2 regions of the Psychromonas sp. SR45-3 genome follow, and region 2 is predicted to be linked to the other one. Evidence: predicted binding sites of a transcription regulator. Region 2 holds the regulator's gene; the other holds the start of a gene.
What was found. The regulator FliA, encoded in region 2, starts transcription of late flagellar genes. The targets are predictions, from matches to a motif close to CTAAAGNTNNNNNNNNNNNNGCCGATA.
Positions count from the first base shown of each region.

Region 1 (11,317 bases), on a different contig from region 2:
ATAATACCTACTGCTTGTAAAATATAAGCAGCTAATAAGGCTTTTAAGTAACCGATATTGCGTGCGATTCGATCCCATATTAGCGGTGCTGGGGTTGCTGCGATGCCAATGAGTAGAAAGGCAATACTGCCTTGTCCTTGTAAACCTTCAACACGCTCGACAATATCCACAATAAAAGTCGAGCTGACGGCATAGCCATAACCTGCACAAAAATAAGCTAACATCATCAACGATTTAAAGGCTTTGCTTGGTGGGCTATCCTGAACTACGGCTCCCGCTTTAATACCGGCTAAAGGATGCGGCATCCATAACCATGCGGGGATCGCGAATAGTACGCCCATCACTGCTAATGCTACCCACTGTTGTTGCCAGTCGGCGGTCATCGTCAGCATTAATTCTATTAATATTGAGGTCACTATAATACTCAGTCCAGCACCGGAGAAGTGGATACCCAATTCTGCACGATGATGATTGTTCACTAACCATTTCAATATCAGCCCCGAGGCAATAATTAAACCTCCCGAAGCGCAGACCCCAGCAATGAAACGTAATATCGACCAAGTGAACATATCGGTTGTCATGACCATTGCCGCTGAAGTGACAATGGTTAATACAAGATACAGTCGGTGTAAGTTATATTTGTAGTTGAGGTTGTGCATGCTAGCAGCAAGCAATACACCACACATGTAGCCTATGAAGTTGGTACTTGCTAACCATCCACCACCTAATTCCGTTAAGCCTGCCCCATCCTGCATTATCGGTAACAACAAGCTATAGGAAAATCTCGCGATACCAACGGTGACAATTAAGCTACAGATCCCTGCAAAATAAACACGCGTTTTGGTGAGTGCTAATAACATTTTTAATCACTTTTCAACGAAACCATCAATAAACCATACGTCAACCTGTTAATCTTAAAAATTGAATTATTTAGAACAAAAGCTTCTTATAAAAAGAATGGTATGTGAGATACTTAATTGAAGTGCTAATAAAAGTTTTTAATGGAAACTGCAAATGGAAGTTATCAATGGAAATTTTAACGCTCAAGACTTTTAAAGCAGTGGTTGATGAAAATGGCATTAAAGGTGCCGCTGATAAGCTACATACGGTTCAATCTAATATTACTAATCGCATTAAAAAACTTGAAAAAGAGTTGGGGACCAAGTTATTTAGTCTTATTGGCCGAAAGTTACAGTTAACACCGAGTGGGCAGCAGCTTTACGAATATGCCGACCAGATTTTGCAGTTAGAATATCAAGCAACCTCGGCTATTTTGCGTAATAAAGGCACGTACGAGTTAAGAGTGGGCATGCCTGAAACATTTGCTGCTGTGCATATGCCGTTGGCACTGAAACAACTCAAGCAAAACCACGCTGATATTAGAACCAAAATTCATACTGATACCAGTGACCGATTGGTGTCTTCTGTGCTGAATAATAAGGTGGATTGCGCTGCGATAGGTAATGCTCCTGAACATGAAAACCTGATTGTTATCCCGATAGTGAAAGAAGAATTGATTATGGTGACTTCGCGAGACAGTGGACATGATCCAGTTTTATTAGTACGTGATGAAGGTTGTGGTTATAGAAAACACGCGATACTTTGGCAACAAAAGGCAGGCCGCTCTAATGATGAGCTGATGGTAATGAGTAGTGCCGATGGTGTATTAGGTTGCATCGCGGCCGGTTTAGGTTACACCATTATCGGTAAAAACATGGTAGTTGGAAGCCGCTACGAAAAATCATTGGTCATGACACCAGTCAGCCACGGCCCCAAACACGTCCAACTCTCAATTGTCTACCGCAAAGGCAGCCCGTTAGAGTCAGGCATATTGACCCTAGCAAAGCTGTTAACTAAGTAGAGATTGCTATGTATTCAATGTTGATTACTTGGTTTTTAGTTACTGAACCATCAGTACTGCCGTCGACAGGATGCAATATCAGTGAGTAATAATTCTACTGCTTCAATCAGTAGAAACGAGCCAATTTCCTAGATTAGGAGGTTTTGATAATTTAGAACCATTTTGGGCTTCCAAGGTGGAACAACAAGCAACAATTATTCATTAAGCTTCAATGAGCGTAGACGAATTACACTCTCACATTTCATCGACAATATAGAAAAAGCACTCATTGTTGCGACGACAAAAAAAGGCCGCCTATATCGCTATAGGCGGCCTTTTTAACTTTTCACTCAGTAAGAATGCACTACAAACTTAACGTATGTATTAACGTCAAAGCTTAAAGCTCGATAGTCACTACTTCACCATCAATCGTCAACTCTAACGAATTACCCGCTAATTTATAGCTAACATCGGTTTTAGGACCATTGATTTTGCTTGGTACTAATAGCGTTAAAATATTATGCTCTTTCTTTGCTTTAAACTTAGCTTCAACATGACGGTGTACTTCAAGGTCTGCGTATTCAGCTGGGTCAACTTCACCAAAACCTTCTACGTTTTCAATTGAAAGTAGGTCGTCTTTACAATCGTTAATAAATGACACATCTAATAACGCGTTATCACCAATGATTTTGAATGAATCTTTCGCTGTTTCTGTTTTGAATGTGGTGTGTAATAACCAAGTCAGATCTTGCTCTGTTTTTAACGTCGCAGTATCACGCATTACGAATACTTTACCTTTAGCAAACCAGATTTTACGTTTGTAAGATTCTAAATCAGGGTTATGGAATTGGTATGAAGTTGATGCATCACCTTCCACAAATAACAGGTCAGATTCAGTATCGTAATCGCTGATTTTACCGCCTGCTTCAATACAGTATCGATCTTGATGCTCGCCTTCAAACTTAGTGGTTGTGTTCTCTGCGTACTGACCTTTGCCACCAAATAATGGGAGGTTTTTAGAGAACGTACGACGACGCCATTTGATGTGCATGTCTACACCGAAACCACCGTAGTAACCTGTGATAGCGGCTAATGTATCGCCAAATGCATGTAGTGTGTACGCATTTTGGTCGCCGTGTGAATGGCTGATTGAACCAAACGGGCTACATTTGTAAACCATGTGAATGTGTTCTTCACGGTTGGTCATATTACTGTGGAATGCTGCCCAGCCTGTGGTTGGGAATACTTTAAGTAGTGGTTTACCTGAAGGTCTAACTTCAGGCATGTCATTCCATAGGTAATCAAAACGTAGGTCATCGTAACCAAAGTCCCACCAACCAAAATTGTAGAATTTAGTATGCGCTTCAGTATCACGCGCTTTTAATTGGTTGTAGTACCAAATGTATTCAGGTTTGTTATTAACGCCGGCAAAATGTTTGATGTTGTAAGCGAGTTTAAGGCCTGGGAAATCGCCAATACTTGATTGGTCACAAAAGCTTGCTCGTTTTGAGTGAACAGGCATGCAGTACAGTGGGAAATCACCGGTATTTTTATAGAATTCTTTGTTGAACATGTTGATAGAGGTGTAGCTTTTTAATAGATCAAAAGATTCCCCTAAGAAGGCCATTTGTGTGTTCCAGTAATCTGGGCCTTCAGCCCATGCACCGTCTTTACCGCCCCATGGTGGGTAATGCGTTGCATAGTATTCAATACCGTATTCGATGTATTCACGGGCTTTAGGGTATTCGTTGTAAAGCGCGATACACGTTGGAATCACTGCCGAGCTGATACTGCGAACGCCGTGACTATTGAGTGGATTTGCTAATAAATCCACGGTTACTTTAAGGTGATGCATGATCTCTTCTAAACGAACAATCAGTGCTTTTTTAACTGTTTCACGTTCTTCTTCTGAGAAGTAAGCGTGTAGCCAATCATAACCCCAAGCCATTGCTGCGATAACACGGAAAGCCGCTTCGTCGTTGTAACCACGTGAGGTGACGCCTTCTGGATCGTAACCGGCTAATTGTAATGTCCATGCTTTTGCTTTCGCGATGATTGCGTCATCTTCCAAAACAATACCTGCGATAGACAGGTTACGCGTTGCATTGAATGCTTCTTGACAGCTCACGTACATTTGACGCCAGTAAGGACGCCACAACGAGGCTTTACCAACCGTTTCTTCTGGGTAAGCTTTTGGTTCTGCATAAGGTGCAACGTCTAAAAACTTATTAGTAGAGTTGTTCATGAACGCATCAAATTTACAGTACCCTGCATCGTTTTTAAGATTTGTTTTGAATGCAGCAAGATCCTTGCTTTGAACTAATAGGCGAGGATGCTCAACGCTTAAATTATCAAGGAAAGAAAGGTCGATATCGGCTTTTTCAACTTTAACAGGCATCACATCAATAAGATTACCTGCAGACTTGTCGTTTTCTAGTTTGATCGCTTTAATCGCGTCAAAAGACTTGTTAGACATTTAATACCTCTAATTTATGAAATTAATAAACCTATGTACTCGCCTCGTTCAATGTCACTGATATACGCTGTTGAGTAAGGAATGTTAAATAATGCCAATGCTTTTAAGTAGCTTCATTATCTCGCAGGTTAATAGCGTTGGATAAAGTATTGAGCTGAAATAAGGTAAATCATTAATTATCAATGGCTTAAAAATTTCATCACTCATTAGTATTGGTTGTATTGCGAGTGAGAGGGCTACTCTGCACTCTAGTACGTATTTTATATCATTTGTATTACTTAATTACAATATAGCAAGGGTTAGAGGTATGAATTTTAGGGCTAGCTCACAAGCTGTTAAAAGTCATCTATTAGGTTGCGTGTGGATAAGAGGGCAATAAGGCAATAAAAAAGCGACGGGATAAGCGTCGCTTTTGATTTTTAGCGTGAAGACTGTGCTGCAGTAGCTGTTACTTTATTACGTAAGGTTTATAGCTTTTCTATTTTTTTCTCAATTTCTAATATTTTGCTATCCACTACTAATTGTAAGTGTTTTAGATCAGACAAAATTTGTTGTTTAAGCTCTTTTTCTGAACTCTCTTGTAGGCTAAGGCTATCTAGCTCTTTAATTATTTTATGTAGTGTTGGGTTGATTTCAGATAGGTCTGTAAATTGTTCAGTATTTTGACCGCCACTGACTCGTTTGATTTGGCGTTGGAATTTAAATTTACTGCTTCGACCAATTAACATGCCACTATGTTTGCGGAAATATACTTTTAAAATATCTTTATCGCCTTCCTGACGTAATGAGTAGCGTTTGATATTTTCTGGGTTACGGATGCCGACATCTCTAAGATTTGGGTACATTTTTTCTCCTTTCAGTCTAATGCTAATGTGATTTAAAATAGTATGACTTTCAGTGTGGACTATCAAAAAAAAATATCAATTCTTATTATCTCTAATTGTTTAGTTATGCCGATCCAAGTCAATTTATGTCTGGTTATCCGCCTTCATTTGTATCTGTAGTCATTTGAAATTTATCAGTGTTAACCATCATTACTGTCAATCATGGATTTATGGTGATGACTAAAACAATCAACTTACTGGCGCTTAATTTTCTAATACTGCTCTGTATTGATTTGTATTTACGTATTAAATGAAATGGTTATTTGAGTCGCAATTGACGGCTCAGAGGTAATGTCATGGGGAATACTTTAGCGGGCATAAATATGTAAGGGGCGCTGATATTTTGATGTGATAGAAGTAAAAAAGGCCCAAAATAGCAAATGATTTTGAGCCTGTTGTTGGTATTATTTTAACTAATTAGTTAACTTATTTTTTAACTTCCCAGATACCCGGTTCTATTTTTTTATCTAGCTCTGGTAGCTTAGTGCGATCAAAAGTAGGGACTTTTCCGGCATCAAGTTGTTGGTTGTAATCTTTTGCTAATTTAATCACTTCATTTGAAAGTAATAGAATAGCAATCAAGTTGACGATCGCCATTAATCCCATTGATACATCAGCTAAAGACCAAATAACACTATTACTTTGCGTTGCACCAAACAGAATCATTGCTAGAACTGTAATACGCAAAACAATCAAACCACGTGTATTTTTATGTTGTAAAAATACTAAGTTAGTTTCAGCGTAAGAATAGTTAGCAATAATAGAGGTAAAAGCAAAAAACAATAAAGCAATCGCCACAAATGAACCACCCCAATCACCGACTTGTATATCAAGTGCACGTTGTGTGATTTCCACACCACCCATACCAGTGAATGACTCTAAGCCACCTGATAATAAGATAATTGATGCCGTTGCTGTACAGATAACAATAGTGTCGATAAATACACCTAGCATTTGCACATAACCTTGTGATGCAGGATGTGGAGGGTAAGGTGATGCGGTTGCTGCGGCATTTGCAGCACTACCCATACCGGCTTCATTTGAGAATAAACCGCGTTGTACACCGGTCATGATCATTGCGCCAAAGGCACCGCCAGCCGCTTCTTGCCATCCAAAGGCAGAGTCGACTATCATACCAATAATGGCAGGTAATTCGGTGATGTTAATAATCACAACAAATAGTGCAATCAATAAGTAGACTAAGGCCATTGCAGGAACAATTCTTTCTGCTACTTTTGCAATACCACGAATACCAGTGAAAATGACGGCACCAGAGACAATCGCTAATATGATACCGACGGTTAATTTATCAAAATCGAATGACTCATGTAATGCTGCAGTAATTGAGTTGGCTTGTACGGCATTAAACACTAAACCAAATGCAATGATGAGGAAAATGGCAAATAAACTACCCATCCAGCGTGCATTTAACCCACGCTCCATATAATAAGCGGGACCGCCTCGAAAGTTACCATCTTCATCATGTACTTTATAAGCTTGAGCTAGCGTACTTTCAGCGAAGCTGGTTGCCATACCTAATAAAGCAATTACCCACATCCAAAAAATAGCACCCGGGCCACCCACAGTGATTGCGATTGCAACACCTGCTAAGTTACCTGTTCCAACACGTGCGGCTAAACTGGTCGATAGAGCTTGAAAAGAAGAGATACCTTCTTTGTCTGATTTGCGACTGCCCTTCATCACTGTAAAAGTGTGAAAGAAATGGCGAAATTGGATGAAACCTAATCGTATAGTGAAGTAAACCCCTGTACCGATCAGTAAATAAACGAGGATTTGTCCCCATAATAATCCATTGATGGCGTTAAGTAGCGTTAACATAAAGATACCTTTTTAATAGATTGCGCCGATCCCTTTAAAATAATTAAAACGCAATAGGGTGATGAATAAGCGCAGGATATTATCAAATATTAGTTTTTTTTTCTTATTTTTATGTGGCAAGCTTAATTTTACAAAAAAAGGCTGATTATTTCTTCAGTTTTAGGCGGTTCAGCCGATAAGGCGTTACATTATTTAGCTCTATGGAAGGTGTTTATGCAAATTAATTCGCGTCAAACTTATGTTGAAGTTGAGCAGGGTGGTAAAACCCTTAAAAATGAAGCAGCAGCTACTAAAAACGAACCTGCTACTACTGAAAGCTTGCAACAAATTAATAAAAAACAGTTAAACGCTGCGATATTGCAAGGTGCGGTAGATCAGTCTAATAAATCCAGCAGTAGTATTAAAGATCAACCCCTAGCCTTGGTATTAAAAACCGCACTACAAGGTATTAATGATGCGTTAAAAGAGATTGAACCGACTCAATCGTTGCAACAAAGTTATGAGTCTGAAATTGATTTTAGCCCAGAAGCAACGGCTGAACGTATTGTGACATTTAGTACTAATTTTTTCAGTGCCTACCAAGATCAGCATCCAGAGTTAGACCCACAACAAGCCCGTGATACTTTTGCTGATTTGATGTTAGAAGGTGTTAAGCAAGGTGTTGGTGAAGCAAAAGATATATTAAAAGCTTTATCGGTACTAGAAGGGGATGTTGAACAGGATATCGATAAGACAATGTCATTTATTTTGGATGGGTTTGAAAAATTTAGAAACCCTGAGCCTACTGTCGAAAGCGAAGTTACCGAAGGCAATGTTGTTTAAGTGGCATTGTAGCCACTAATCACACTACAATTCAAAATAATGCATTGTAGAAAGTACAATTATAAAAAGCCTAATGGTAGCTACGCAATCGACTGTCATTGTAAGTGATGTTGGCAATACTCTAGACCTGTTAATACGACCCTGTAAATAATTCTGGCGGTGTGCCTTCAACTCATTTATTTTGAATAGCTTCTTTACTTACCTCACTTAAAATTCAGTTGCCCTGAAAGGGGTGTTTTCTCGTTGTTTTTTAAAGAAATGTTTTACAATATTTTTATCAATTAAATCAACGCTCTCATAAAACTGTAACGTAGCACGAATTTTAACTACCCACTTCCCGCTATTGCATCGAATCTGTTTATATTTATTGCATAATATGAGTTAATATATGGCTGTTTTTATTTATTGTTGATGTAGTCAATTACATTAACCTTTTTCAGATTGAGCGTATATATGGCCCGGTATGATTTTTTTTGTAAATTAAACTTTTTTTGTCAATTTTCTTCAGTACTTTGTTTTTATTTATTAATGACTAGTTTTGTTTTTGCAATTGATAATGAACAGTCGATTATTGATCCTGAAAAATTACATATAGGTCTTACTTTAGAGCCTACTTCGTTAGATCCGACTACAGATGCTTCCGCCGTTATTCAACGTATTACCTATCAAAATATTTTTGAAGGGTTAACTCAAATTAACCAAAAAGGGCAGGTTCTGTCTAGCTTGGCAAAAAGTTGGGTAATTAGTGATGATGGCTTAACTTATACCTTCCTATTACATGAGGGTGTTTATTTTCATAATGGTGTTTTGCTTACTGCTGATATTGCTCGATCTTCTTTAATGCGTCTAATGAATAAGGCTAGTCATAACCCTATTAAGCATAAATTTGCACATATCAACACGATTACCGTCAATAATGATAATGAGGTAAAAGTACAGTTGCAATGGCCTGATCCCCATTTTTTGTTTAACTTAGGTTTAGGTGGTGCCGTCATTCAAGAGCCAAAGAGTTATTCGACTAATGGTCAAAAACCAATGGGGACTGGGCCTTATATTTTTCAGGAATGGGAAAAAGGAAACTTTTTAAAGCTTAGGGGGAACCCTAATTATTGGCAGACCTTACCTTCCATCAAACAAGTGTTGATTACTTTTGTGCCTACACGCTCAGAAGTCGTTGAGTTATTAACGCAGAGTACAATTGATGGTTATGACAATATGTCTGAAATTAATTTTTTACAGATTTTGAGTACACAATCTCGTTATAAGCAAGTGTTTGGGCAGACGCAAGGTGAAATTATTATCGCCTTTAATCATGCTAATAAAATGTTAGCTTCTTTGCCGATCCGCAAAGCCATTAGTTATGCGATAGATAAAAATAAAATAAAATCTAATTTGTATTTTGGTGAAAGTGAATTGATTAGTAGCTTTTTTCCTGCCGGTCATGAAGCTAGTTTACATTTGTCTGAAGGGTATTCATTCAATTTAGATAAAGCAAAATCGTTAATGGAAGGCAATATAGTAGCGATAAAACCATTACGTTTAATTATTCCACCAACCACCTACGCCCGTTATATAGGGGTATACATTCCACAAATGTTAGAACAGATTAATATTCCAGTGAGTGTGGAGTCGGTGACCTGGGAGGAATGGACAAAAAGAGTGTATATTGACAAAGACTATGATTTGTCAGTCGTTGCACACACCGAAGCCAATGACTTAGAAGTTTATGCTAAAGATAATTATTATTTTAATTATAGTAATGTTGAATATAAACAACTAATGAAAAAATTAATGAAAACAACGCCGCAACGACAGCGCATACCACTGTTGAAAAAGGCGCAAAGGTTATTAATTGAAGATGCAGCCAGTGTCTTTTTAATGATGTTACCGAAAACAGGTATTTGGGATAGTCGTCTGCAGGGATATTGGGTAGACGAGCCATTACCCGCTCTCATTTTTTCACAAATTTCTTGGAGAAATAATACCATGAATGTATTGGTACAATAATAATATGGTACGTATACGAGATAGACTAAGTTTACGTGTTATTACTTTGACCATTGTCTTAGCAGCAATGAGTGGCATTGTTGGGGTTTCTGGCATTCTCTCACTGCAAGAGTTCAAAGAGGATTACCAAAAAGTAAAAGATGATCACTTTGAAACTTTACTCGATATAACAGAGTTGAAAGGCCAAGCTAATGAAATGTTAAGAACCACCAGTGGTATGTTTTTGGCTGAGAATAAAAATGATCTGCAGTGGGATGTTTTACATGTCACGGATAAAAAACAATGGACTGAAAAATTATTTAAAAACATTGCTGACGCGACTGATAATTACCAAGACTTAGATGAATTGAAACGTCGCTTGTATGAACAAACTGATCAGACCTTAGCTGCTATGTTGATTAAGTATGATATCTCCGATGATTTTTATATCCAATATACAAAAGCAGAAGCCTACAAGCATCAAAAAATGCAGCAAGGTGATCATACATTAGTGATCGCGACTGAAAATATCCTGTCTCTTTTTAGTCCAATGAACAATAAAAATTTAGCCATAGACCAAACAGTGAAGTTGGAAGATGTCAGCGCACTAATTAATCAAATTAAAGATAAAATACCAGAACAAGAATATACCCAGTTGATCGCTTTGTTTATTGCGGATGATTCGCTTTTTTCTATTTATTCAAGCTATGTTACGCAACTCGAACGTATCAAAGTACTACGCTTGGATAATAGACAGTTGAGTTATTTAATTGCCGCTGTCACTGGTAAGAGCATTTTATCAATACAGAAAAAATTCCTGATTAATCTCCATAAAATAGAAGAAGAAATAGCGGTGCGTAAAACGCGTTTGTATATTCTATTATTTATTTGCTTTTCAACGGCATTGGTTTTAGCTTTATTACAAATTGGGTTTTTAAAACGTGTTGAGTTGATCCGTAAAGTGATTAATGCGGGATATAATAATACTCAGCACGAGATTCCAATTAAAGGTAAAGATGAGTTTAGTAAAATGGCGATTGCCGTTAAAAGCTATATCGATGAGCTGTTAAAAAAAGAACATGAAATATCTGAGAATAATAAAAAATTAAAACATTTAGCGACCCATGATGGCTTAACTAATATCTATAATCGCCGTTATTTTGATGCAAATTTTTTAAAGGAGCATGTGCGCTATTTACGCTACAAAGAAGCTTATTGTCTAGCAATGTTCGACTTAGACCATTTTAAGCATATTAATGATGCCCATGGTCATGATATTGGAGATAGGGTGTTAATTGAATTTACTAAGCGGGTGTCTGAAAAAATGCGTAAAACGGATATATTTGCGCGTTTCGGCGGCGAGGAGTTTGCATTATTAATGCCGCGTACTAATGAACATAATGCGACGAGATTAATGCAACGTATCATTGAAGAGACTAATTCCACACCTTGTATTATTGGTAAATTAAA
Region 1 covers NZ_JACJDP010000019.1:468-11,784, forward strand. Annotated here, with positions in the region: gene H5084_RS11305 (YbfB/YjiJ family MFS transporter) at 1-860, opposite strand, end outside; gene H5084_RS11310 (LysR family transcriptional regulator) at 1,028-1,861, shown strand; gene H5084_RS11315 (DUF4962 domain-containing protein) at 2,238-4,316, opposite strand; gene H5084_RS11320 (DUF3461 family protein) at 4,784-5,161, opposite strand; gene H5084_RS11325 (sodium:alanine symporter family protein) at 5,627-7,039, opposite strand; gene H5084_RS11330 (DUF5610 domain-containing protein) at 7,253-7,861, shown strand; gene H5084_RS11335 (ABC transporter substrate-binding protein) at 8,390-9,868, shown strand; gene H5084_RS11340 (GGDEF domain-containing protein) at 9,852-11,317, shown strand, end outside.
Region 1: the regulator FliA is predicted to act here: its motif matches at 7,191-7,217, upstream of H5084_RS11330 (DUF5610 domain-containing protein).

Region 2 (11,317 bases):
TTGAATCATCAACTACTAATACTTTAATCGTCATTAACTTTCCTTTACGTGTAGTGCTTTAGTAAACTTGGCAAGTCTAAGATTAAAGCTATTCCACCATCACTTGTAATGGTTGCACCCGCCATACCTGGCGTACCTGACAACAATTTATCTAAGGCTTTGATAACCACCTCTTCTTGCCCTAACAATCCGTCCACTACAAAAGCCACCAATTGAGTACCAAGCTGCACAATCACAACATGACCTAAACCTTTACCTTTTTCAGCACGTGGTGCTTTAGGCGCTAACCAATCTCGCAAGTAAAATAAAGGAATAGCACGGTCTCGAATCACGATAGTCAGTTGGCCATTCACGACATTGGTTTTAGCTAAATCGAGATGGAATATTTCATTAACATTAGTTAATGGTAAAGCAAATGTTTGTTCCGCAATGACTATCATCAAAGTAGGTAAAATAGCTAACGTGAGCGGTACTTTAATTTCTAAACGAGTCCCCTTACCAATCGCAGAATCTATAGAAATTGTTCCATTCAAGCGACTGATACTGGTTTTAACTACATCCATCCCTACACCACGTCCAGAAATGTCTGAAATTTCAGCTTTTGTTGAAAAGCCAGGTGCAAAAATCAAAGAATACGCTTCTTTATCGGTCATGCGATCCGCACCATCTTGATCTAAGATGCCTTTATTGATCGCTATCTGTTTTAATCTTTCAGCATCCATTCCTGCGCCATCATCTTCGATAACTAATAAGATATGATCGCCTTCTTGGGCGGCTGATAATAAAATTCTTCCCTGTGTTTCTTTGCCTGACTGCATACGTACATCTGGCATTTCAATACCGTGGTCTACGGAATTACGCACCAAATGCACCAAAGGATCGGCCAAAGCTTCTACTAAATTTTTATCAAGGTCTGTTTCTTCACCCACTAATTCTAAGTGGATATTTTTACCTAATTGACGAGCAAGATCTCGTACCACGCGAGGAAATTTACCAAATACTTTCTTGATAGGCTGCATACGCGTCTTCATCACTGAACCTTGTAAATCGCCGGTGACTATCGCTAAATTAGCAATCGCACGTGACATCTCTTCATTGTCGGATGTTGACTCTAAACTCACCAAGCGGTTACGTACTAACACCAGCTCACCGACCATATTCATGATTTCATCTAGTGTACTAGTATCAACCCGCACTGTAGGCTCAGCTTGCGCTACTTTATTGGCAGGCGCTTTTGCAGCCACTGCTTTTTCTTTAGCTATAGTCGGTTTTACAGCTTCACTTTTTAATGGCTCAGATTTAGCAATAGGCGTTTGGGGTGTGGCTTTGACTGTGGACTGTATTGTTTCAGGCGGTATTGACTCAGTCGCAGTACTTTTTACTGAGCCGTGTAGCTCATCAAGTAATGATTCAAACTCATCATCACTGATCTCGTCTGAAGCATCCTTATCAATTGCAGCTATACCACCATGCGCGCCTTTGCCATGCAATTCATCGAGTAAATTTTCGAATTCATCATCACTAATTTCATCGCTATCACTCTCAACAGTAGCTGCAGGTGCCGCTGCAGATAATGAATGCTTGCCTACCCCATGCAACTCATCTAACAATGATTCGAATTCGTCATCACTAATATCTGAATCGTCGCCAGCATCTTGTTTAGGTGCTTCATTATTTGTGTTCGGTTTTGAATGCAATTCATCTAATAAATTTTCAAACTCATCTTCAGTAATATCCGCATTTTCTTTTTTGACGGGTTGAGCTTCTACATTGGAACCTGATTGGGTGTGTAATTCATCTAGTAGTGCATCAAACTCAAATTCATCAATATCACTAATATTATCTGACGTTGTAAGAATTGGCTCTATGATCGCTTCTGGCGAAGCAACGGCAACTTGCTCAACTTCAGTCGTAGCAGCAGCTTTGCTTAATCGATGTAATGCATCTAAAAGTGATGCTGAGGCTTTTTCCATTTGTTCGCCATTTTGCACGGCAGAAAATTGGTCATTAATAATATCTAACGCGCCTAAGATTGTATCCATCAATTCAGAATCAACTTGACGGTTTCCTTGACGTAAGCCATCAAAAACATTTTCTGCGCCGTGACAAGTCTCCACTAGCTCCGTCAGTGAAAGAAAGCCAGCACCACCTTTTACGGTGTGGAAACCTCGGAAAATAGCATTTAACAGCTCGGTATCATTGGGGTTATTTTCTAACTCAACGAGTTGTTCGGATAACAATTCTAAAATTTCCCCAGCTTCAACTAAAAAGTCTTGCAAGATCTCTTCATCTACTTCAAATGTCATTTCCCGGTTCCTTTAAAATCCTAAACTTGAAAGTAAATCATCAACGTCATCTTGTCCATTAACAACGTCTTCACGCGTTTCAGCGTTCATAATAGGACCTTCAGGCTCAATGTTATTATGTTGTGTTTTTGTGCAGTTAGCTAATTCGTTTTCTTTACTACAAACAGTCAATATGACAACCAGCTTAGATTCAACTTCTTGTACTAAATCAATCACTCGATTAATCATTTGCCCAGTTAAATCCTGGAACTCTTGTGCCATTAAAATTTCTGTTAATTTATTACGTAAATCAACGGCACTGACTTTAGAATGATCAAAAATTTCATCGAGAGAATGACATAGCCTCTTAAAATCACCTAATTCTAAGTTACGTGTCATTAACCCTTGCCAGCTTGGTGTGATAGCCTCTAAATCGTTAATTAATTTATCTGCAATAGGCAAACAGTAGTCTACGGCATCCATGGTAGTATTTGCCGCTTTATCAGTCATCTCAATAACATAATTTAGACGGTTTTTTGCATCCGGCAAATCTTGCCCTGCTAAATCAACTAAACGCGTGTCGTTATTAAAACTGAGTAAAGCTTCATGCAAATCACGCGTAAGTTCGCCAATTTGTTCAAATATAATCTGATCGGATGTAACTGAAAAATCAATACTCTCTACAATCTTATTAGCTTCAGTGATTTGTTCAGCTTCTAAGTGTGCTACAAGCGCCTTAGCTTGAGAGAGCGATATGTGTGGCATAATTGGATTTGCCATACTGCAACCCCCCAAAGTTAACCTAAACGCTCAAATACTTTATCTAATTTCTCTTTCAGCGTACCCGCTGTAAATGGTTTAACAATATATCCATTCACACCAGCTTGAGCAGCTTCAATAATTTGTTCTCGTTTTGCTTCAGCGGTTACCATTAAAACAGGAAGGTGTTTTAATTGAGGGTCTTTACGGATCTCTTTTAAAAGATCAATACCTTGCATGATTGGCATATTCCAGTCAGTGACCACAAAATCAAAGTTACCACTTTTTAACATAGGTAGGGCTGTATGACCGTCATCGGCTTCATAGGTATTGGTAAAACCCAAGTCTCTTAACAAATTTTTAATTATTCTTCTCATTGTTGAAAAATCATCAACAATCAAGACTTTCATATCTTTTTTCAAAACATTCCCCTAAGTCAAAAATCTACTTATTGTTATTTAAATCTGCCTGTTGGTATTTCAATCTACCTATTATTATTAGCTACAATAAAAGTAGATAAAAATTGGAAAAAAACATTATATTTCTACATTATTTTTTAGCTTGGTACTTACAGTGTGAGCAACTCCATGGAATTACCCCTTATTAGTTACATTATATCAGGATTAACTTTAGATTTCAGTCGATGTACGGCTTGGCTAAGAATTTGGCTAACACGTGATTCACTGACTTCAAGAATTAAGCCTATTTCTTTTAAATTCAATTCTTCATCATAATAAAGCGATAACACTAATGCTTCTCGTTGTGGAAGCTGTTCAATCATTTGCGCTAATTGAGCAGTGAATTGATTATCTGCAACAGCATCAAAAGTACTATCAAAGGAAGAACTTGGCTGGGTAAACATATCATCTGGATTGGCTAAATCTTCATAGGCGACCAACCTTGCACAATTAACATCCTGCAACATTTGTTGATAGTCAAGTAATGGTATTTGCAGATACTTAGCGACATCGATCTCTTTAGCGTCTTCCCCAGTTTGTTTTTCAACAGCATCAATAGCACTGGCGATAGTTCTACTGTTTTTATGCACTGACCGAGGAACCCAATCACCTTTCCGCATTTCATCTAACATCGCACCACGAATACGAATACCCGCAAACGTTTCAAAGCTTGCGCCTTTAGTGGCATCAAAATTACGCGCAGCTTCTAATAGCCCGATCATGCCGGATTGTACTAAATCATCGACTAGTACACTCGCAGGTAACCTAGCCATCAAATGATAAGCAATTTTTTGCACCAGATCTGAATGTCGTCCAATCAGCTCTGATGTGTCGGTTTGGTATCCCTGCGCTTTAATCACTTATAACAGCTCTTTCAAAGTATCGTCTTTATCATTAAGCAAAAGCTTTTCAATGAAAAACTCTAGATGTCCACCGGGTTGATGAGGGACAGGCCAATCACAAGCTCTATTTGCTAACGCTTTAAAAGCAAGAGAAGCGGGTGTTTTTGGAAAGGCATCGACCACGGTTTTTTGTTTTCTTACCGCTTGACGTACATTGCCGTCAAATGGGATACAAGCCACTAACTCTAATGAAGCATCCAAGAATCGATCCGTTACACGTGTTAATTTTGTAAATAAGTCTTGCCCTTCACGTAAGCTTCTCACCATGTTTGCGACGATTTTAAAGCGATAAACACCATTTTGCTTACTTAATATTTTAATTAACGCATAGGCATCGGTAATCGAAGTCGGCTCATCACATACCACCATCAATACATCTTGAGCAGCTTGAGCAAAACTCACCACCATGTTGGAAATACCTGCAGCGGTATCAATTAACAAAACATCGATCGGGGTTTGCAATGAACTAAAAGCCTGAATCAATCCCGCATGCTCAACATCCGTTAATTCAACCATCGATTGCGTACCAGAGGTTGCAGGAATGATCATCACGCCTTCCGGCCCTTTTACAATCACTTCATCTAAAGTACATTCACCGGACAACACATGTGATAAATTTTTAAGAACACGGATCCCTAATAATACATCGACATTAGCGAGCCCTAAATCGGCATCGAGTACCATCACTCGCTTACCCATTTTAGCAAGTGACACGGCCATATTAAGTGTCACGTTAGTTTTACCCACACCGCCTTTACCGCCAGTGACAGCAATCACTTTAACCTGCTGATTTCTCATTCTTCTTAAACCGCTTGCTTGATCTGCCATCATCATTGTTACTCATCATTTTTAAATTAGTTAAACCAATATAGTACACAAAACCATGTTTGAATTAATCTTCAGTGCTGCTATACCATTGATGTTTGTCTTGTTGTTGTTGTGTTTCCATCATCGATAAAGTGCCGCTAATTAAATTTTCTACTTTAGCAATTTCAATATCTTCAGGAACACGCTGTCCAGTAGTGATATAACTAATCGGCAATGCATGCTTCATGGTTACACTTAACACTTCTCCTAGACCAATACTTTCATCTATTTTAGTTAGAATACAGCCCGATAACGGGATACGCTTAAAGTGTTGTAACGCTTCTTCTACCACTCTACGTTGCGCAGTGGAAGGCACCACTAAATAACTTTTAATATTAACACGGCTACTACTCATTAAGGTTTCTAACTGTTCAGAAAGACGCACATCTCGCTGTCCCATGCCGGCAGTATCGATCAACACTAATCGTTTTTCTCTAAACTGGTATAAAATTTGTGACAACTCATCGGCATCTTTGGCCACACGTACTGCACAGCCCATTATTTTACCGTAGGTTGCCAGTTGTTCATGAGCGCCAATTCGATAGGTATCTGTTGTTATTAATGCAACTTGTTCAGGGCCATACTTAATCGCAAATTGTGCAGCCAATTTTGCAATGGTCGTGGTTTTACCTACTCCTGTTGGCCCTAACAGCGCAATGGCACCGCCTTGCACTAATATTTCATTTTGACCTATGGATATTTTATCTTGCAATAATGCTTGAATGTAGTGCTGTACTTCACTTGAAGAGGCATCTTCAGGAACATAACTTGCTAAGTGATCTGCGATTTCATCGGAAAAACCAGCGCTGTTTAACCACTTAATGATCATCGCTCGAACAGGTTCTTTACGTTCAATTTCTTGCCACATTAATCCTGAAACCTGATGCTCTAGCAACTTACGTAGTGAAGCAACCTCTTCACTGATTTTGGCAATCTCTTTATTATCACTCGCACGATTTGTGGGTGCTGAATTTCTTGTTAAAGGTGCACTCGCTTCTTGTCGATTATTCCAATTTTGCTGCTCTGCTAAAGTAGCCGGTTGAGACGATGAATAAGAGCTAGAAGTTCTTTCATCTTTTTCCTGAAATGAAAAAGCAGGCAAATCATCACGTTTTTTAGGCTGTGGTTTCTTGTTTTGCTGTGCATTTACTTTACCAAAAAACGAGTTTAACGATTTAGCAAAGTCATCTCCGTTTTCTTTACGATTACTACGAATACTATTAGGTAATTTAATTTTTGGTACTTTTTCAGCGCTTTTCGACGATAGTTGCACGCTATCTTCTTTTAACTGTGAGAGTGCATCGCCTTGATCTGCTTTTACATCAACCGAGGTTTGTGATTGATAATCAACTGCGGCCACAATCTCAATGCCGCCTACTACTTTTTTATTAGACATGATCACAGCATCTGGGCCTAAGACTTCTTTGACCTCAACCATAGCCGTGCGCATATCTTTTGCAAAAAATCGTTTAATTTTCATTGATTACAACCATTATTGCCCAATTGAGCTTATTATTTTAATCTGTTTATCATCGGGAATTTCTTGATAAGACAGTATGTGTAGACTCGGTATTGTATTTTTAACAAATCGGGCCAAGGTACCGCGTAATACACCTGATGTTAATAATACCGCAGGTTGACCTATCAATTCTTGTTGCTGCGACGCTTCAATTAATGAATTTTGAATACGCTCTGCCAACCCAGGCTCAATACCCGCACCATCTGATCCACCAGCCTGTATAGACTTATGCAATATTTGCTCCAACTCTGAAGACAACGTTATCACTGGGATTTCAGGCTCATTACCGATAATTTCTTGTACAATCATACGTTTTAATGAAATTCGACACGCCGCCGTCAAAACTTCGGCATCTTGGCTACGCGGCCCATAATCCACTAACGTTTGTACAATAGAGCGAATATCTCTAATCGCAACGTTCTCGTTTAATAAACTTTGTAACACTTTAACAACTGTACTTAACGACAATACCTCAGGTACTAATCCTTCCACTAATTTCGGCTGCTTCTTAGCCAGCATATCTAATAAATTTTGGGCTTCTTCATGCCCTAATAACTGCGCGGCATGATTACTTAATATTTGACTAAGATGCGTTGCAACAACGGTTGCGGTATCGACTACTGTGTAACCTAATGCTTGTGCTTGTTCACGCTGCACTTCATCAATCCAAACCGCTTCTAATCCAAACGCGGGGTCAACTCCGGTAATCCCGTCAATCGGCCCAAACACTTGTCCTGGATTAATGGCCATATCTTTATCATGGTATATATCTGCTTGACCACAGCTTACACCCATCAAGGAGATATTATAATTGTTTGGCGATAAATCTAAATTATCTCGAATATGCACAGGAGGAATTAAAAAACCCATTTGTTGTGATAGTTTTTTACGTACCCCTTTAATACGATCTAATAACTGCCCTCCCTGTGATTTATCAACCAGCGGAATAAGGCGATAACCGACTTCTAAACCAATGGTATCGACACTGCGCACGTCATCCCAACCTAACTCTTTAACTTCCGCAGGTTTATCACTAATTGGTCCACCATTTTCTTGGATCGCTAAGGCTGTTTCCTGCTTAACTTTCAAACGCTTTAATTGCCAATATGCACCACCTGCTGCAATTCCACCTAGGGTTAAAAAAGCAAGGTGTGGCATGCCAGGCACAATGCCCATCACTAATAATATACCAGCAGTAATCGTTAATGCCTTAGGGTCATCAAACATCTGCCCCAACATTCGATTACCCATATCTGCTTCAGTATTTTCACGAGTAACTGTGATCGCAGCAGCAATCGATAGTAACAATGACGGTATTTGTGCAACAAGCCCATCACCAATCGTTAATAACGTATAAATTTCAGCAGCTTGAGCTAAAGGTAGATCATATTGCACCATACCAATAATAAAGCCACCAATGATATTGATAAACAAGATCATGATACCTGCGATGGCATCACCTTTTACAAACTTACTAGCACCATCCATAGAACCATAAAAGTCAGCTTCCATGGTGACCTCTTCGCGGCGGGTTCGAGCTTGTTCTTGATTAATTAATCCAGCATTCAAATCCGCATCAATGGCCATTTGTTTACCCGGCATTGCATCCAGGGTAAAACGAGCGCTTACTTCTGAGATACGCCCAGCACCTTTGGTAATTACCACAAAGTTAATTATCATTAAGATGATAAAAACAATTAAACCAACGGCTAAGTTACCGCCAATCACCACCGAACCAAAGGCTTCGATCACGTTACCAGCAGCATTGCCACCTTCATGACCTTCTAACAATACCACTCGGGTAGAAGCAACGTTTAACGCCAAGCGCAGTAAGGTAGCAATTAATAGAACAGTTGGGAAAGCAGCAAAATCTAGTGGCCGCTTGGTGTAAATTGAAACTAATAAAACCACTAACGCGAGGGCAATATTAAAAGTGAATAGGATATCCAGCAGTAAAGTAGGCATAGGTAAAATAACCATGCCTAGTGCAGCTAACACTAAAATTGGAGTACCTAAACCGCCGAAGAAAATTGCGCGTTTAGCCCATAGAGATGAAAAAACAGTGTTGATAGCGTCACCTAAAAAATGAATGTATTAGCGAGTGTTAATATGTCTTATATTCAGCCTACTTTAACAAACTCAAGTAGCAGATATTAGCTTTACGAATTTAACTCGTGAGCATAGACATAAATAATAGCTAAAAAATAGAAACTTGCCTGAACAAATTTGATCATAACCAGTAATTAATGCTTATTAATCAAACATATTAACTAATTTTATGCTTATATTTTAGTGATAACACTGCAACAATACCAGTTTAGATAAATAACAGGCAAAGATATTCTTTTATTGTTAACCCTAGATCCAATTTTTAATTGGGATAAATAAAATCATCGGGCACAGGAATATCCGTCGGTAAGGCTTTAGGTCGCCCGGATCTGCCCTTTCTAAACTGCTCTAGTTGATAGATATAAGCCAATATTTTGGCAATCGCAATGAATAACTCTTCTGGCACATCTTTACCAATATCAGTGGTATGGTAAACGGCGCGGCATAATTGTGGAGATTGCATAACCGGCACTTCATTTTCTCGTGCTACTTCACGTATTTTAAGCGCCATGAAATCGACACCTTTAGCAACAACGTAAGGAGGCCTATCTCCATCTTTATCGTACTTCAAAGCCACTGAATAATGCGTTGGATTGGTGACTATAACATCCGCATCAGGCACATCCCCCATCATGGTACGTTGTGACATCTCATATTGTAATTGACGAATTCGCTGCTTAACCTCTGGTTTACCTTCCGAATTACGATATTCGTCTTTTACTTCCTGTTTGGTCATTTTTAGCTCATCACTGTGCTTGTGAATTTGATAAGGAACATCCACTGCAACAATAATTAATAACGATAAACACAATATAAGAAACATCCACCTCAGCATATCCAGGGCTTCAAAAGCACTACCGGGAAGCTGGCTCACCGATAAATGTAAAATATTTTCAAAGGTGGCACCTAAAATAGCCCAAGCGACACCAATCACCACGGCTACTTTTAGAATAGACTTCAACAATTCAACCCAAGCTTGTAAACCTAACATGCGCTTTAAGCCAGCTTTCGGGCTCATACGACTAAATTTAGGCATCATTGCTTTAGTACTAAAAATCATGCCTCCTAATAACGCACTGCCTAAAATTGAAATAATAAACAGCATTAACAAAATAACAAACATCGGCACGCCTAAACCGCTAAAACCATCGACAAGCGCATGCCACATCTGTTCTGGATCAAATATATCTGCGCGTTCAAAAGTAAATGAACGTTTCATCATTATCGACAATTCGTAGGCTAATCGATCTCCAAAAATAAATACCGATAATGCTGCAGCAATTAACACCGACGCAGTCGCTAATTCTTTGGAGCGGGCGACTTGCCCCTTTTCTTTGGACTTTCGTATTTTGTCGGGGGTGGCTTCCTCGGACTTATCGGTACCGTTTTCATTTTCAGCCATCAATTACTCCTTTAATAAACCGTGGGGTGAGGTAACCTCTAACAATATAAACAATAATATAGATAAGAGTGTAGCTCATTACGGTTTAGTACAAGGATTATCAAGTATTTCACACATAGTGATGACACCTTTTGTCCATTGGTTTTCAAAATGTAATGGCACATTTAATAATGTGATCCACAATACAAATAAACCAAATACCATGCTGATTGAGAAACCTAAACTGAAAATATTTAACTGCGGTGCTGCTTTAGTCATAATACCAAAGGATAAGTTAACCAATAACATCGCAACCATCGATGCAATTGAGAAAGCTAGTGCAGCATGGAACATAGTCGAGAACCATTCAGCTATTTTATAATAGTCTGCCGCTAACAAGCCATTTTCAGAAATAGGTAAGGTTTCAAAACTCCTAATAATCATCTCTATCATTAGGAGGTGCCCATCTATTCCCAAAAACAGTAAAGTCACCAACAATACATAAAATTGACCAACAACCGGTGAAGTTTGCCCACTCATTGGGTCTGCCATAGAAGCAAAACCTAAGCTGGTTTGCATTGCAATAATTTGCCCTGCAACCACAAAAGTTTGCACCACAAAAACAGAAATAGTGCCCATTGCGATGCCAATTAAGAGTTGTTGTAACACCACAATAAAGCTAGTCATGGAGAAGAGTTCAATGTAGTCGGGCGCAGGAGGGAGAGAAGGTAAGGCTAATAAAGTAATGCTTAGCGCATAAAAAAGACGGATCCGTGTTGGTGTTGTGTTAGAGCCGACAGCGACCATCACCATTAACATGGCAGCGATGCGGCAAAATGCCCATAAATAACTGGCGATAAAATCAATAATAATATCAGCCGAAAAAACCATTACCCCACCACTTCCGGAATTTGATTAATCATGGCGATAAAAAACTCCATCAACTTACCAAATCCCCAATGCGCACCATAGGCTAACGCAACTAAGGTCATAATTAAACGCGGTAAAAAACTTAAGGTTTGCTCGTTAATTGATGT
Region 2 covers NZ_JACJDP010000002.1:220,535-231,851, forward strand. Annotated here, with positions in the region: gene H5084_RS02310 (chemotaxis response regulator protein-glutamate methylesterase) at 1-34, opposite strand, end outside; gene H5084_RS02315 (chemotaxis protein CheA) at 45-2,306, opposite strand; gene H5084_RS02320 (protein phosphatase CheZ) at 2,319-3,065, opposite strand; gene cheY (chemotaxis response regulator CheY) at 3,083-3,466, opposite strand; gene H5084_RS02330 (RNA polymerase sigma factor FliA) at 3,652-4,362, opposite strand; gene H5084_RS02335 (MinD/ParA family protein) at 4,363-5,235, opposite strand; gene flhF (flagellar biosynthesis protein FlhF) at 5,297-6,751, opposite strand; gene flhA (flagellar biosynthesis protein FlhA) at 6,764-8,860, opposite strand; gene flhB (flagellar biosynthesis protein FlhB) at 9,162-10,301, opposite strand; gene fliR (flagellar biosynthetic protein FliR) at 10,380-11,171, opposite strand; gene fliQ (flagellar biosynthesis protein FliQ) at 11,171-11,317, opposite strand, start outside.